3 regions of the Pantoea sp. YU22 genome follow, and region 3 is predicted to be linked to each of the others. Evidence: predicted binding sites of a transcription regulator. Region 3 holds the regulator's gene; each other region holds the start of a gene.
The links. Region 3 encodes ArgR, which controls arginine synthesis, uptake and breakdown. Its sites were predicted from a motif close to ANTGAATAAAAATACANT; they were not measured.

Region 1: argF (ornithine carbamoyltransferase) is a predicted target of ArgR. The motif match lies at 3,534-3,551, and genes of this name have one in related genera.
Region 2: argC (N-acetyl-gamma-glutamyl-phosphate reductase) is a predicted target of ArgR. The motif match lies at 1,848-1,865, and genes of this name have one in related genera.

What each region holds. Positions count from the first base shown of each region.
Region 1 is NZ_RYDU01000002.1:255,185-260,608, forward strand. It holds gene EKL29_RS05610 (valine--tRNA ligase) at 1-275, shown strand, start outside; gene EKL29_RS05615 (hypothetical protein) at 353-1,546, opposite strand; gene EKL29_RS05620 (GNAT family N-acetyltransferase) at 1,643-2,146, shown strand; gene miaE (tRNA isopentenyl-2-thiomethyl-A-37 hydroxylase MiaE) at 2,161-2,922, opposite strand; gene rraB (ribonuclease E inhibitor RraB) at 2,985-3,413, opposite strand; gene argF (ornithine carbamoyltransferase) at 3,577-4,584, shown strand; gene pyrB (aspartate carbamoyltransferase) at 4,816-5,424, shown strand, end outside.
Region 2 is NZ_RYDU01000011.1:10,190-15,613, reverse strand. It holds gene ppc (phosphoenolpyruvate carboxylase) at 1-367, opposite strand, end outside; gene argE (acetylornithine deacetylase) at 653-1,801, opposite strand; gene argC (N-acetyl-gamma-glutamyl-phosphate reductase) at 1,970-2,974, shown strand; gene argB (acetylglutamate kinase) at 2,990-3,766, shown strand; gene EKL29_RS15230 (argininosuccinate synthase) at 3,790-5,007, shown strand; gene argH (argininosuccinate lyase) at 5,096-5,424, shown strand, end outside.
Region 3 is NZ_RYDU01000024.1:30,268-35,691, forward strand. It holds gene aaeB (p-hydroxybenzoic acid efflux pump subunit AaeB) at 1-464, shown strand, start outside; gene EKL29_RS21090 (NAD-dependent succinate-semialdehyde dehydrogenase) at 575-2,035, shown strand; gene EKL29_RS21095 (barstar family protein) at 2,085-2,354, shown strand; gene yhcN (peroxide/acid stress response protein YhcN) at 2,412-2,675, opposite strand; gene EKL29_RS21105 (YdgH/BhsA/McbA-like domain containing protein) at 2,771-3,037, opposite strand; gene yhcN (peroxide/acid stress response protein YhcN) at 3,129-3,392, opposite strand; gene argR (transcriptional regulator ArgR) at 3,866-4,336, opposite strand; gene mdh (malate dehydrogenase) at 4,758-5,424, shown strand, end outside.

The sequences.
Region 1 (5,424 bases), on a different contig from region 3:
AAGGTCCGGTTTCTGTGACCAAAATCGTTGAAGGCGCCGAGCTGCTGATCCCGATGGCGGGCCTGGTGGACAAGGCGGCGGAGCTGGATCGTCTGGCGAAAGAGCTGGGCAAGCTCGACGTCGAGATTGAGAAGATTCAGGTCAAGCTGGCGAACGACGGCTTTGTTTCGCGCGCGCCGGAAGCGGTAGTGGCGAAGGAGCGCGAGCGCGTGGCCGAGCTGGAGCAGTCAAAAGCGAAGCTGATTGAACAGCAGGCAGTGATCGCGGCGCTCTGATTTACGTCATGCCCGTAAAAAAACCCTGCGCCCCGGCGCGGGGTTTTTTATTGTCTGACGCAGGAGGAATAAGGCCGTCAACGTGCAGACGATCTAAAAAGAGTCGTGAGCGCGGCGCCCGTTCGGACCTGATCGCTTTTCGCCAGCAAACAGTACTGGCTCATGACAGTGAGCGCAGCTTTCGCGTTTTCATCCGTCTGCCAGGTGAACGCGTTGTTTTTCAACGCCGTTTCCCGCAGCGCTCTGAGGCGTTTTGGACAAACAAGATGCACTTCTCCGTTTGAAAATGCCTCAATGCCTTCAGTCAGACGCTCCGTGCCGATAACTTTGCTGCCCCCCCAGATCTGGTTCGGAAAATAGTAGTCGGGAAAGCTCTCATGTTTAAACGCGAAGACTTTTTCTTGCCATAACGCCATACCGACTATCTCGATGGAGCGCTGATTAATCTGGATAAGCTGAACGGAAAATAGCGAGAAAACGGCAATCACCAGCGCCGGAAAAAAAGCCATGACGGCTTTGAAGCCATGCTGAGCTTTGATTCTGTTCGTCAAAAGTGAAAATAAAGCGGGCATGAAAAGCAAAATATAAATCGCGACTATAATAAGATATTGCACCCACGGCTTCTCATGTGAGAAATAGATATTACCTTGCATCAGAAAGGCCAGAGGCACAATGGAAAACAGGGCGACCATTAACGCATACAGGGTGTAAGAAACATTAATAAACACCGCACTCGCTTTGAACTTTTCCAGCACAAATCGCCGTCTGACGTTTGGCTTTAGCGGCGCAGAGCGACTTCTTATTCTTTCGCGGCACGCTATCAGGTAACGACGATGCTGCTGTCTTTGTCGGTTGAGTTTATTATTAACATAAATATGCACCAGCAACGCGACAGCAGCTGCAATCCCCACTATCCAGCCAATTGGCAACTTATCCAGAAAAAGAAGTGTAAAAGCCACTAACACTGCAGTCAGTGCGGTAATGGCGCAACATCCCTCATTGTATCTGATTTTTAATTTAGTTTTTTTCTTACTCTGCGTTCCTGACAGGGTGCAAAATCCAGAAGGCAAAAGCAGCGTCATGGAAAAAACGCTAAAGAAAAGCAGTGAGGTAATGAGTACAGCAATTACGCCAGAAGCGTTATTAATGATAAGCGGAAAAACATCCAGCCTACCAATCCATTTTAAATAACCCCATACGTTAATAAAACCTGCAATAATAAAAAGCGGGAAAAGCTCTTTGATAATTTTAAAAATACGGGGAAAAATCATTGAATGCCTCCATGCGCCATAATGAATATTGCTTTTGTCCAACGATAATGCTATTTCTGGTGAATGTCTAACCGATGTTAACCACGTTATTTCGCTATGATCCCTGCAACTCAGCCTTTACTGACGCTGCGCGCCATTAGCGCTGCCGACAATCCCCATATCGCCCGGGTGATCCGCACCGTCTCTGCGGAGTTCGGCCTGACCGCCGACAAAGGCTATACCGTGGCCGATCCGCAGCTCGACAGCCTGTACGAACTTTACAGCGCTGAACACAGCGCCTACTGGATTGTGGAGCAGCAGGGAAAGGTCATGGGCGGCGGCGGTATCGCCCCGCTCGCCTGTAGCGCGCCCGATATCTGCGAGCTGCAAAAGATGTATTTCCTGCCGGAGGTGCGCGGCTTTGGCGTAGCACGCGAGCTGGCGCTGCGCGCCATGGAGCATGCGCGTCAGCGCGGCTTCCGCCGCTGCTATCTGGAAACCACCGGCAGCTTAACGCGCGCCATTAAGCTGTATGAATCGCTGGGATTTGAGCGCATCGACAGTGCGCTCGGCTGTACCGGCCATGGCGACTGCGAATACAGAATGTTGAAAGCGCTGTAGCCGCGCTTTGCCTGTCAGAATGCCGGCACGCCGCTGTGAAAACGCAACTCCGGGTCCGGTTCGCTAATCAGCTTCGCCTCCGCTTCGCCAATGGCGCGCACGCGCGGCGTGATATCTTTCGGCGAGATCTGCGCCGCCAGGGCTAAATAGTCCTGATAGTGGCGTGCTTCCGAACGCAGCAGCGAGATATAGAACTTCTCCAGCTCCGCATCCAGCCAGGGCGCCAGGCTGGCAAAGCGTTCGCAGGAGCGCGCTTCGATATAGGCACCGCAGATAAGCTTGTCCACCAGCGTATCGGGCTCGTGGGTAGTGATCTCGCGCAGCAGTCCTTTGGCGTAGCGGCTGGAGGTAATCTTTTTATAGGGCAACCCGCGCGCCTGCATAATCTCCCACACCTGATAAAAGTGGTGCAGCTCCTCTTTAATCAGCAGCACCATTTTCTCTACCAGATCGTCCGCCCAGGGCAGCTCGTTGCGCACGATAATGCTTTTAGACAGATTCTTATGGGCCTGAATAAACTGGCTGTCGGGGTGCTCGCGGAAAATAAAATCTTCATAGGGCTTAAGCCAGGCGAGGATCGCCTCGCCGCTCGGCTTGTCGGCGACATATTTACGGATCAGCCAGGTGGCGGTCTGCGCCGCTTTCAGCTCGCAAACCAGATGGTCGGTCAGCAGCAGCGTCAGGTTTTCCGGTTTGCGCGCCTCGTCAATCCAGGCTTGTGGCGTGCGGCAGAGTAAAAACTGATAGACAGGCTCAAGCAGCGGTGCGTAGTTCATGGCAGTTTAAAAGGCAGAAAGCAGAAAACAGAAAGGCGGAGCGCGAGGCTCCGCCAGGAAAATCAGTGACGTACGCCGGTATCTTCGTCGCCGTCGATAATGTCGCCCTCTTCGTCGTCATCTTCGTCTTCGGCGTCGGGATCTTCAAAGTAGGTGCCCCAGCCGTCGTAGTCGACATTATATTTGCCCACCAGATTAACCAGTTGCTCTACCTGCGCATCGATCAGCTCAGGTTTCAGCGCCGATTCACTGAGGATATCGACGCACATTACCGTGGTGCCGTCCTCCAGCTCCAGCTCTTCCGGCTCGGTCACTTCATAACCCAGCTTGAACGCGTCGACTGCCGCTTTCTCCAGCGAGTCGAAGTTGTTGCAGGAGAGATGATGTTCAATGGTATAGAGCGCATCCGGATCGCTGCCATCTTCCAGCAGCTCATCAATGATCAGGCGTGTCTCTTCACGCTGCTCTTCCAGCAATGCTTCATATGCCATGGCGAATTCCCCTCAGTGTTCGGCAATAAACAAGTATTTTCCCACACTGCCCGGCGCGCCACTACTCAAAACGGAAAGTTTCTTTACGCTGGGGTTGAAAATGAATATTCATACGTTTAAATTGAATTTTCATTCAATCAGAATGGATGCACTGGAGCCCGTTATGAGTCAGCTTTTTCAACGCCACTTCCTTCGGCTGCTGGATTTCACCCCGGCCGATATCACTTCCCTGCTCGACCTCGCCGCTGAATTAAAACACGCTAAAAAAAACGGTAACGAAACGCCGCGCCTGAAAGGTAAAAACATCGCGCTCATCTTCGAAAAAGACTCGACCCGTACCCGATGCTCTTTCGAAGTTGCCGCATACGATCAGGGCGCTAACGTTACTTACCTCGGCCCGAGCGGCAGCCAGATCGGCCATAAAGAGTCGATGAAGGATACCGCGCGCGTGCTGGGGCGCATGTATGACGGCATCCAGTATCGCGGCTACGGCCAGGCGCTGGTGGAGACGCTGGCGGAATTTGCCGGGGTGCCGGTATGGAACGGCCTGACCACCGAATTTCATCCTACTCAGCTGCTGGCCGACCTTCTCACGATGCGGGAGCACCTGCCGGGCAAAGCGCTGCATGAGATGACGCTGGTCTACGTCGGCGACGCGCGCAACAACATGGGCAACAGCATGCTGGAGGCCGCGGCGGTAACCGGGCTGGATCTGCGTCTGGTCGCGCCAAAGGGCTGCTGGCCGGAGCAGGAGCTGGTCGAGGCCTGCCGCCAGGCGGCGCAGAAAACCGGCGGTAAAATCACGCTGACCGAAGATATCGCCGAAGGCGTCAAGGGTGCGGACTTTATCTATACCGATGTCTGGGTCTCTATGGGTGAGGCGAAAGCGGTATGGGAAGAGCGCATCGCGCTGCTGCGCGGCTATCAGGTGAATCAGGCGATGCTGCAGCTGACCGGCAATCCGCAGGTAAAATTCCTGCACTGTCTGCCTGCGTTTCATGACGATCAGACCACGCTGGGCCGCCAGATGGCCGAACAGTATGGCCTGCACGACGGTATGGAAGTCAGCAACGCGGTCTTTGAATCAGAGCACAGCATCGTGTTCGACCAGGCGGAAAACCGTATGCACACCATCAAAGCGGTCATGGTGGCGACGCTTAGCCAGGCATAAGTCAGCAGGCGCCCCGCAAACGTTTTCGCTTGATGCAAAATGCCGGACGGGTATAATGCGCCCCAATTTGCCGGAGGAAGCATGCAACAGCGCAGCGCAAACATTCACGCGACATCACGCCTGAACGCAGGCGGTGCCCCTGTTTTTTCCGTCATCAACCCGATCGTAAAAAAAGCCCCTTAAGCAGGGGCTTTTTTTTGTCCGCAATTCGGTAGCGCAGAGGAGCGAGCTATGGCTAACCCGTTATATCGCAAGCACATTATTTCCATTAACGATCTCAGCCGCGACGAACTGGAGCTGGTGCTGCACACCGCCGCGCGGCTGAAAGCCAGTCCGCAGCCGGAGCTGCTAAAGCATAAGGTTATCGCCAGCTGCTTCTTTGAAGCCTCGACGCGCACGCGCCTGTCGTTTGAAACGGCTATTCACCGTCTGGGCGCGTCGGTGGTGGGCTTTGCCGACGGCAGTAATACCTCGCTCGGCAAGAAGGGCGAAACGCTGGCGGATACGATTTCCGTTATCGGCACCTACGTTGACGCCATCGTAATGCGTCATCCGCAGGAGGGCGCGGCGCGCCTCGCCACTGAATTTTCCGGCGGCGTACCGATCCTCAACGCCGGGGACGGCGCCAACCAGCATCCGACGCAGACGCTGCTGGATCTCTTCACCATTCGCGAAACGCAGAGCCGTCTGGATAACCTGAGCATCGCCATGGTCGGCGACCTGAAATATGGCCGCACGGTGCACTCACTGACGCAGGCGCTGGCGAAGTTTGACGGCAATCGCTTCTACTTTATCGCGCCTGACGCGCTGGCGATGCCCGCCTATATCACCGATATGCTG
Region 2 (5,424 bases), on a different contig from region 3:
GAATATCATTCTCGCTGACGTCAGGCTGCTGCTTAAGGCGATCGAAGGTGGTTTTCAGCAGTTCGGGATGGTTCGCGCCATCGCCGCTGCGCGAAATGGTCTGATACTGTTCGGCGACGTTGGTCAGGTTAAGAAACTGGCTAAAAGCGCGCGCGACAGGCAGCAGTTCGTCGTTCGACAGATTTTGCAGCGTGTTAAGCAGTTCCTTGCGATGAGTGTCATTTCCCGCACGGGATGACTTTGAGAGTTTGCGGATAGTTTCCACCCGGTCGAGGATGTTCTCTCCTAGTGCATCCTTGATCGTATCCCCGAGCAGTTTGCCGAGCATACTGACATTACTTCGCATTGCGGAATATTGTTCGTTCATGTGACCCTGACACCCTTATCGTCTTTGTAAACTTCTACACCCACAGCGCGCGGCAAAGCCGGAACTGCATGAGTAATCACCCACCGGGCATAACATCGGCTTTTATCTAGCCACGTAAACCCGGCGGCGTCAATGCGCTTGAACGCCCGGTAACATGCATCTAACTAGCGGAAATTCAAAGATTTTAATTTGACGGGAGCGGGATAAGTTATTCTTATCAACAAATCCCGCGTTTAGACCAGGAAATTTACTTTCTTAACAGTGAATTGCCCTGTTTATTGCGTATCAGTGGCAAAAATGCTGTACAACCTGCGCGATCAGCGATCGAGTCGGCTTAATAAATGCGGTATCGATAAATTCATCAGGCTGGTGCGCCTGGTTGATCGATCCCGGCCCCAGAACCAGCGTCGGACACAGCTCCTGGATAAAAGGCGCTTCGGTGCAGTAGTTGACGACCTCGGTCGGCGTGCCGAGCAGTTTTTCCACCACGGCGACCAGTTCGTGATTGGCCGGACATTCGTAGCCCGGAATCGGCGGGTGCAGCTCGCCGACGGTGAGGCGTCCTGGCCAGCGTGCGCTGACCGGTGCCAGCGACTCGTTCAGCAGCCCTTCCAGATCGCTTAGCGTCAGGCCCGGCAGCGGACGAATATCCATGTGCAGCTCGCAGCATGCGCAGATGCGGTTCGCCGCGTCGCCGCCGTGAATATGGCCGAAGTTCATGGTGGGATAAGGGATCGCGAAACCGTCGTGGTGATAGCGCTCTTTCAGGGTATTGCGCAGCTGCATCAGATGACCGATGGCATCGTGCATCAGCTCGATGGCGTTGACGCCGCGCGCCGGATCGCTGGAGTGGCCCGACTGGCCCTGTACGCGGATAACGTGCGACAGATGGCCTTTGTGCGCGCGTACCGGCTTCAGCGAGGTCGGCTCGCCGATAATGGCGCAGTCGGGGCGAATGTTCGCCGTTTCAGAAAAATATTTCGCGCCCGCCATAGTGGTTTCTTCATCAGCAGTGGCAAGAATATAGAGCGGCTTGCTGAGTTTGCTGACGTCGACATCGCGCAGCGTGTCGAGAATAAAGGCGAAGAAGCCTTTCATATCGGCGGTGCCCAGCCCGTAGAGCTTGTTGTCGTGCTCCGTCAGGGTAAAGGGATCGCGCGTCCAGCGCCCCTCGTCGAAAGGCACCGTGTCGGTATGTCCCGCCAGCAGCAGGCCACCCGCGCCGCTGCCGGTGCGCGCCAGCATATTGAATTTATGGCGCGTGCCTGGCACGGGCTGCACTTCAACGCTGAAGCCCAGGTCGCGAAACCAGCCTGCCAGCAAATTGATTAAAGTTTCATTGCTCTGATCCAGCGCCGCATCGGTCGCGCTGATGGTCGGAGTCGCGATCAGCTGGCGGTAGAGTTCGATAAAAGGCGGTAATTTTGTCTTCACTGTTGACGGTCCTTGAGTTAGGATGTATCAATATTCATGCAGTAATAGTGAATAAAAATACATTAACGCCGGTTGGCTGGGAAGCAGAAATCCTCCGCAAACGGCATCGTGGGCAACGGGGCAAGGCCGCGACCCGGAACGTGTGACTGTAAAAAGGTATACAGCCTGATGTTGAATACGCTGATCGTTGGCGCCAGTGGTTACGCTGGCGTAGAGCTCGCCACCTTCCTCAATCGTCATCCACATATGAACATAACCGCTTTGGCGGTTTCAGCGCAAAGCCCGGATGCCGGAAAGCGTCTGTCGGATCTGCATCCGCAGCTGAAAGGCGTGGTGGATCTGCCGCTGCAGCCGTTGAGCAGCGCGGCCGAGTGGGCGGACAAGGTTGATGTGGTGTTTCTGGCGACCGCGCATGAAGTCAGTCACGATCTGGCGCCAGCCTTCCTCGACGCGGGTTGCGTCGTGTTCGACCTCTCCGGCGCGTTCCGCGTTAACGACAGCGAATTTTATCAGCGCTATTACGGCTTCACTCACCAGCACGGCGACTGGCTCGATAAAGCGGTTTACGGTCTGGCGGAGTGGAACCACGACAAAGTCAAAGAGGCGCAGCTGGTGGCGGTGCCGGGTTGCTATCCCACCGCGGCGCAGCTGGCGCTTAAACCGCTGGTCGACGGCGAGCTGCTTAACGCCGATCAGTGGCCGGTAATCAACGCCACCAGCGGCGTAAGCGGCGCAGGACGCAAGGCGAGCGTTACCACCAGCTTTTGCGAAGTGAGTCTGCAGCCATACGGTCTGTTTACCCATCGTCACCACCCGGAGATTGTCGCGCATCTCGGCGCGCCGGTAATTTTTACGCCGCATCTCGGCAACTTCCCGCGCGGCATTCTGGCGACCATCACCTGTCGCCTGAAGCCGGGCGTCAGCCATGACGACGTCGCGGCGGCGTTCCACCGCGCCTATCACGACAAGCCGCTGGTGCGTGTCTATGAGCAGGGCGTGCCGGCGCTGAAAGCGGTTATCGGCCAGCCGTTCTGCGATATCGGCTTCGCGGTGCAGGGCGAGCATCTGATCGTCGTCGCGGCGGAAGATAATTTGCTGAAAGGCGCCGCCTCGCAGGCGGTGCAGTGTATGAATATTCGCTTCGGCTTCCCTGAAACGCAGTCACTGATTTAACGGACAAGGATGCATATGACAACTCCATTAATTATCAAACTGGGCGGCGTGCTGCTCGACAGCGAAGAAGCGCTGGCGCGGCTGTTCGATGCATTGCTGGCCTGGCGCAGCGCGCATCAGCGCCCGCTGATGATCGTTCACGGCGGCGGCTGCGTGGTTGACGAGCTGATGAAAAAGCTTTCGCTGCCGGTGAAGAAGAAGAACGGCCTGCGCGTAACGCCTGCCGACCAGATCGACATTATTACCGGTGCGCTGGCGGGTACGGCCAATAAAACCCTGCTCGCCTGGGCGAAAAAATATGGCATTAAAGCGGTCGGCCTGAGTCTGGGCGACGCCGATCTGGTCAGCGTGGCGCAGCTTGATGAAGAGCTGGGACACGTCGGCCACGCCGAACCGGGCGATCCAGCGCTGATTAACACGCTGCTGGCCGCAGGCTATATGCCGATCGTCAGCTCTATCGGCATTACCGACGGCGGCGAGCTGATGAACGTCAATGCCGACCAGGCGGCGACCGCGCTGGCGGCCACGCTGGGCGCCGATCTGGTGCTGCTCTCCGACGTGAGCGGCATCCTCGACGGCAAAGGCCAGCGCATCGAAGAGATGACGGCCGCAAAAGCGGAGCAGCTGATCGCGCAAGGCATCATTACTGATGGCATGATTGTAAAAGTAAACGCGGCGCTCGACGCGGCGCGTACGCTGGGCCGCCCGGTGGATATCGCCAGCTGGCGCCACGCGGAGCAACTGCCTGACCTGTTTAACGGCGTGTCGATCGGCACCCGGATCCTCGCTTAACGACTTAGATTTAGGATGACGACATGAGCACGCAAAATATCAAAAAAATCGTACTGGCATATTCCGGCGGCCTGGATACTTCCGCCATTATTCCCTGGCTGAAAGAGAACTACGGCGGCTGTGAAGTGGTGGCGTTCGTGGCGGATATCGGCCAGGAGCGTAGCGATCTGGAAGGCGTGGAGAAGAAAGCGCTGCAGTCTGGCGCGTCTGAGTGCCACGTTGTCGATTTGCGTGAAGAGTTTATCAGCGACTACGTTTACCCGGTGCTGCAGACCGGCGCACTCTATGAAGGCACCTATCTGCTGGGTACCTCAATGGCGCGTCCGATTATCGCCAAAGCCCAGGTCGAACTGGCGCTGAAAGTGGGCGCAGACGCGCTGTGCCACGGCGCGACCGGCAAAGGTAACGACCAGGTGCGTTTCGAGACCACCTACACCGCGCTGGCGCCGCAGCTGAAAGTGGTCGCGCCGTGGCGTGAATGGAACCTGCGTTCGCGTGAAGCACTGCTGGACTATCTGAAAGAACGCAACATTCCGACCACCGCGTCACTGGAAAAAATTTACAGCCGCGACGAGAACGCCTGGCATATCTCTACCGAAGGCGGCGTGCTGGAGAGTCCGTCTAACGCGCCGAACAAAGATTGCTGGGTATGGACCGTCGATCCGCTGGAGGCGCCGGATCAGCCGGAAAACGTCACCGTTACCGTGGAAAAAGGACGCGTTGTGGCGGTGAACGGCGAAAGGCTGAGTCCGTTCCAGTGTCTGGAAGCGCTCAACGCTATTGGCGCGAAGCACGGCGTGGGCCGTATCGACATCGTGGAAAACCGTCTGGTGGGCATCAAGTCGCGCGGCTGCTACGAAACTCCTGGCGGCACCATTATGGTGAACGCGCTGCGCGCGGTTGAGCAGCTGGTGCTGGATCGCGACAGCTTCAAATGGCGCGAGCAGCTGGGTCATGAGATGTCTTACGTTGTCTACGACGGCCGCTGGTTCGCGCCGCTGCGTAAGTCAATCCAGGCCGCCGCCGAGTCGCTGGCTGAAGAGGTAAACGGCGAAGTGGTGCTGCAGCTCTATAAAGGTCAGGCGACGGCGATCCAGAAACGCTCCTCTAACAGCCTCTACTCAGAAGAGTTTGCCACCTTCGGCGAAGACGAGGTTTACGATCACCGTCACGCAGGCGGCTTTATTCGTCTGTTCTCGCTCTCTTCGCGCATCCGCGCCCTGAACGAGCAGAAGAAGTAATAGCTGGCGAGGCGTACGCCTCGCCCAACCAGATTTCGCAGGGGCGGCTTCGGGCCGCCTCTTGTTTAAGGATTGAAAGGAGTTTCACATGGCACTTTGGGGCGGACGTTTTACCCAGGCAGCAGACCAACGTTTCAAACAGTTCAACGATTCGCTGCGCTTCGACTATCGTCTGGCGGAGCAGGATATTGTCGGCTCCATCGCCTGGTCCAAAGCGCTGGTGACGGTCAACGTGCTGAGCGGCGCCGAGCAGCAGCAGCTGGAGCAGGCGCTGAATGCGCTGCTGGCCGAGGTGCAGGCGAATCCGGAGCAGATTCTGCAAAGCGACGCCGAAGATATTCACAGCTGGGTTGAAGGCCAGCTGATCGAAAAAGTCGGCGCGCTGGGCAAAAAGCTCCATACCGGCCGCAGCCGTAA
Region 3 (5,424 bases):
TTATCCGCGACAAATCGAAAGCGCGTACCGGACGCAAGCTGCTGAACCGCTTTATGTATGCAGCCGTTTCGGCGATGACGACCAACCAGGCGCGCCGCCGCGAAAACCATCTGCCTGCGCTTTATCAGCAGCTGTTTATGTTGCTGAACCTGTTCCCTGGCGATATCGATAAATATCGCATCGCGCTGACGCTGATTATCGGCCACCAGCGGCTGCGTAACGCGGCTGTGCCGGTCAATGCTGACCTGTCGGCCTTTCACCGCCAGCTGCGCTACACGGCAGATCGGGTAATTTCGGCGCGCAGCGATGAGAAACGTCGACACTATTTCGAACAGCTGCTGGCGGAGTTCGATGTCTATCAGCAGAAGCTGGTGCAGTATGACGCGCCGCTTAGCGTTACCGAGCCGGTGAAGCGTCTCGCCGATATGCTGAGCAAATACCAGAACACCCTCATCCAAATCTGAATCTGGCCGCTGCCCGGCGCAGCGGCCTCTCAATGCCACGCCTTCACTAAAACGCCTGCTTTTGCCATCTATACTTTTCTGACAGGAAAAGAACTGACAGGAGCGAACCTATGACGACCCCACTGCACGACAGCGAGCTTTTTCAGACCGGCTATCTGGCCGACGGCGAGTGGCGCCGCACCGCCGCTACCTTTGATGTGTTAAACCCGGCTACGGGCGAGGTGCTGGCCACCGTCGCGAAAGCGGGAAAAGCCGAAACCGAGCAGGCGATTGCCGCAGCTGAACGCGCCTTTCCCGCCTGGCGCGCGCAGACTGCCAAAGCGCGATCGGAAATCCTTTATCGCTGGTATCAGTTGATGATCGAGAACAAAGCCTGGCTGGCGCAGTTGATGACCGCCGAACAGGGTAAGCCACTCAAAGAGGCGGAAGGCGAAGTGGTATACGCTGCCAGCTTTATTCAGTGGTTTGCCGAACAGGCGAAGCGCGCTAACGGCGAAATTATCCCGCCCGCCAAACCCGGCTCGCGCATCCTGGCTACGCGCGAACCGATCGGCGTGGTAGCTGCGATTACGCCATGGAATTTCCCCATGGCGATGTTAACGCGCAAACTCGGCCCGGCGCTGGCGGCGGGCTGCACCGGCATTATCAAACCAGCCAACAACACTCCGCTGAGCGCCTTCGCGCTGCTGGCGCTGGCGAAAAAGGCAGGCGTACCGGATGGCGTGCTTAACGCGGTGGCTGGCGATACGCACGCGATCAGCGATGCGATTATGGCGAGCAAGGCGGTACGGAAAATCTCCTTTACCGGATCGACCCAGGTTGGTAAGACGCTGGTGCGCAACGCCGCCGAGACGATGAAAAAGGTATCGATGGAGCTGGGGGGCAATGCGCCCTATATCGTCTTTGACGATGCGGATATTGACGCAGCGGTGAAAGGCGCGATTGCCAATAAATTTCGCAATGCCGGTCAGGTCTGCGTCAGCGTTAACCGCTTCTATATTCATGATGCCGTTTACGATCGATTCGTGAATCAGCTGGCTGACGAAGTGAAAAAGCTTAAGGTTGGCAACGGCGCAGAAGAGGGCGTGGTGGTAGGCCCGCTGATCGAGGCTTCCGCCGTGGATAAAGTGGAAGAGCACGTTAAAGACGCGAAAGCCAAAGGCGGCCGGATCGTCACTGGCGGTGAGCGTCACGCGCTGGGCGGCAACTTCTGGCAGCCGACGGTCATTGCCGACGCGCACGAAGAGATGAAGCTGGCGCAGGAAGAGACGTTCGGTCCGGTAGCGGCCTGTTTTCGTTTTAGCGATGAGGCGGAGGTCATTCGCCGCGCCAACGATACGGAATTCGGACTGGCGGCTTATTTCTATACCCAAAACCTGCAGCGCGTCTTTCGCGTTTCGGCCGCGCTTGAAAGCGGCATGATTGGCATCAACGAGTGCGCGGTATCGACCGAGCTGGCGCCGTTCGGCGGCGTCAAAGAGTCGGGGCTGGGACGAGAAGGGTCAGTGCTTGGCCTGGAGGAGTATCTGGAAGTCAAAGCGCTGCATATTGGCGGCCTGAGCGAAAATTAACGCGCGGGCGGCTCCGGCCGCCCGGTAAGGAAGGACAGGAGCCTTCACTATGAAAACCGAGCGTTTCGACTTTAACGAGATTGTCGACCAGTCGCATTTTTTTCGTCAGTTTAGCGAGCGCTTCGCTCTGAATGCGCACCGCATCAGCGATCTGGACGCGTTATGGGACGTGCTCACCGGCGAAGAGCTGCCGATGCCGCTGGAAATTGAATTTATTCATCTTGGAAAGGGGCAGAAGCGGCGCTATGGTGCGCTGATACTGCTCTTTGACGAGGCGGAAGAGGAGCTGGAAGGCCAGCTCCGCTTTAATATTAAGTAACCCGAAAAAGGGCCCCGACAAGCGGGGCCAAGGGGTTCGTCAGTAGTTGACGAGGAATTACTTATAAAGTTCGGCAGTGAAGTGGTAGCTGTCGCCGGTGTGCGCTTCGATCACTTTATAGGCGCTGGCACCTTGTTCATCGGCTTTCTGAGAAAGCTGCGCGCGATAATCCATCGGCGAGCCGGCTGTACCACTGATGGTCACTGTTCCCGCAGGCTGCATAGTCTGCGCCTGATCGCCAGTAATCAGTTGCGCTGCCTGAGCGCCAAATGCGATTACGGAAAGCAGACTAACGGTTGCGATGGTTGTTTTGATTTTCATAATTCATCTCCTCATTACAATCAACAACCTGCGGTTGGCATCAGAGTGCGGGTCGTCGATATAGCCAGGCGTCGCATGGGCGCCCGATCGGTTAATTATTTATAAAGCTCAGCCGTGACGTGATAGGTATCGTCCTGGTTATTCTCAATGATGCGATAGTGGCTGGCGCCCTGCGCATCGGCTTTCTGAGAAAGCGCCTGACGAATATTGGTCTGGTCGCCGTCATGGCCGCTGATGCTGATAGTCTGGTTCAGCGGCTGCAGCGTTTCAGCCTGTTGATTTGATACCAGGCTGGCTGCACTGGCACCGAACGACAGAACGGCAGTTAAACTTGCTAAGGCGATAATGGATTTGGTTTTCATGGTCTACTCTCCTGAATTCATCGATTAGGCACCCGATGCGCAATGCGCGCTTCAATAAGGTCGCCGTTACAACGTTGTCTGGTTAACGAACTTATTTATAAAGCTCAGCAGTCGCGTGGTAGTTGCCATTGTTATAGGCCTCGATAACACGGTACGCGCTGGCACCCTGCTGCTCTGCTTTCGCATTCAGTTCGTCATTGATTTGTGCAGGAGAACCGGCTACGCCGCTTACGCTTACTGAACCGATAGACTGCAGATTTTGCGCCTGCTGCGAGTTAACAGATTCTGCTGCAAATGCGCCGAATGACAGTGCTGATAGAATACTCAGGGTTGCGATAGTAGTTTTAACGTTCATATATATTTCCTCGTCGTCTGTTTTTGTCTTTTTGTTTGATGTGATTTGCGTCACGAAAAGAAGTATAGAACTAATAACGCCTGAAATTAATACCTGCCTAATAATGTTTAGTTGTTATTCTTTATCCTTATGACTCATTTTTATTCTTTATAGTTATAAAAAACGGATAAAAAATAGCCTTTCAGCCTTAAATTCCTTTAAAAACATAATGGTAAGTGACTTTATCTTTTTGTGCGAAAGAACGTGGTGAATGTGGCTGGTTATTGATTTGGATCTGGGCGTTGCCGCTAATTGCGTAGTGTAAAGCAGCGTAAAATAGCGCGAAAGGGTAAGCAGGCTAAAAGGTATGACCAACATCAGCAGCGAAAACAGCAGGGAAATGAATAAGGCAACTGACAGAATTAGCAGGGAATAGAGGGATGTTGTCGTCAGAGAAGCGACCAGCAGCGCGGAGTGCCGGTCGCGTAAAGCGGTTAAAGTTCCTGTTCAAACACCGTCAGAAGCGCGCTATGCAGCTTCCTGACGGTAAAAGCGCGCGCTGGCGTAATAAAAATCGTGTCGTCGCCAGCGATAGTGCCGAGAATGCCTTCCGCTTTGCCCAGCGAGTCGAGCAGGCGAGCAATCAGCTGCGCTGCGCCAGGGCTGGTGCGGATCACGATCAGCGCATCGTTATAGTCGATATCCAGCACCAGGTTTTTTAACGGGCTGGTAGTGGTTGGCACGCCAAGTTCCGCAGGCAGACAGTAAACCATCTCCATCTTGGCGTTGCGCGTGCGCACCGCGCCGAATTTAGTCAGCATACGAGAGACCTTCGACTGATTGATATTGTCGAAGCCTTCTTCCTGCAGCGCCTGCACAATCTCGCCTTGAGAACTGAATTTCTCTTGTTTCAATAAGGCTTTAAACGCTTTGATCAATTCGTCTTGTTTTGATGGGTTTCGCATAAGCTACCAGTAAAGAAAAATGCCGAACGCCCGCCGACGGCAGATAAATTATTATGCATATGAATGAATTTTTATGCAATTGGTCGATGAAGCAGGCAGGCGCCGCGTATTGCGGGCGCTCATGATAACAAAATTTTCTGCGCAGACCAAAAACGGTGCGGGCGGGGTAAGCGAAGGTTGCGGAATTGTTATACAATTGAGGTGTACTGAATGTATAGCTATCGCGGCCGTGCTCTATCTGCTATCGACATCGTTGTCGGTCATTCAGGCGCGTTGTGCTGACAAAGTAGCAACCCATAAGATTAAGTGCTGCGGCACGCATAATGAACAGTGGGTTTGTCATCGTCTGAGAAGTTGATTCAGGTCTGGACACAGATGGAAATTCGGCTCTACTCTGCCCCACCTTAATAAGGAGTACAGAATGAAAGTTGCCGTTCTTGGCGCTGCTGGCGGAATCGGTCAGGCGCTCGCCCTTCTGTTAAAAACCCAGCTTCCTGCGGGTTCCGAACTCACGCTCTATGATATCGCGCCGGTAACGCCTGGCGTGGCGGTAGATCTCAGCCATATCCCCACCGCAGTCAAAATCCAGGGCTTTAGCGGCGAAGATGCGACGCCTGCGCTGCATGGCGCGGACGTCATTCTCATCTCGGCGGGTGTGGCGCGTAAGCCGGGCATGGATCGCGCCGATCTGTTTAACGTCAACGCAGGGATTGTGCGTAACCTTATCGAGCAAGTGGCACAAACCGCCCCTGAAGCGCTTATTGGCATTATCACCAACCCGGTTAACACCACGGTGGCGATCGCGGCTGACGTGCTGAAAAAACATGGGGTGTATGACAAAAATCGTCTGTTCGGCGTCACAACGCTGGATATCATCCGCGCGAATACCTTTGTCGCTGAACTGAAAGGCAAACAGCCGAATGAGGTTGAGGTGCCGGTGATTGGCGGTCACTCCGGCGTCACTATCCTGCCTCTGTTATCACAGGTGAAAGGGGTGAGCTTCAGCGACGAAGAGGTCGCCAGCCTGACAAAACGTATTCAGAATGCTGGTACGGAAGTGGTCGAGGCGAAAGCGGGTGGCGGCTCCG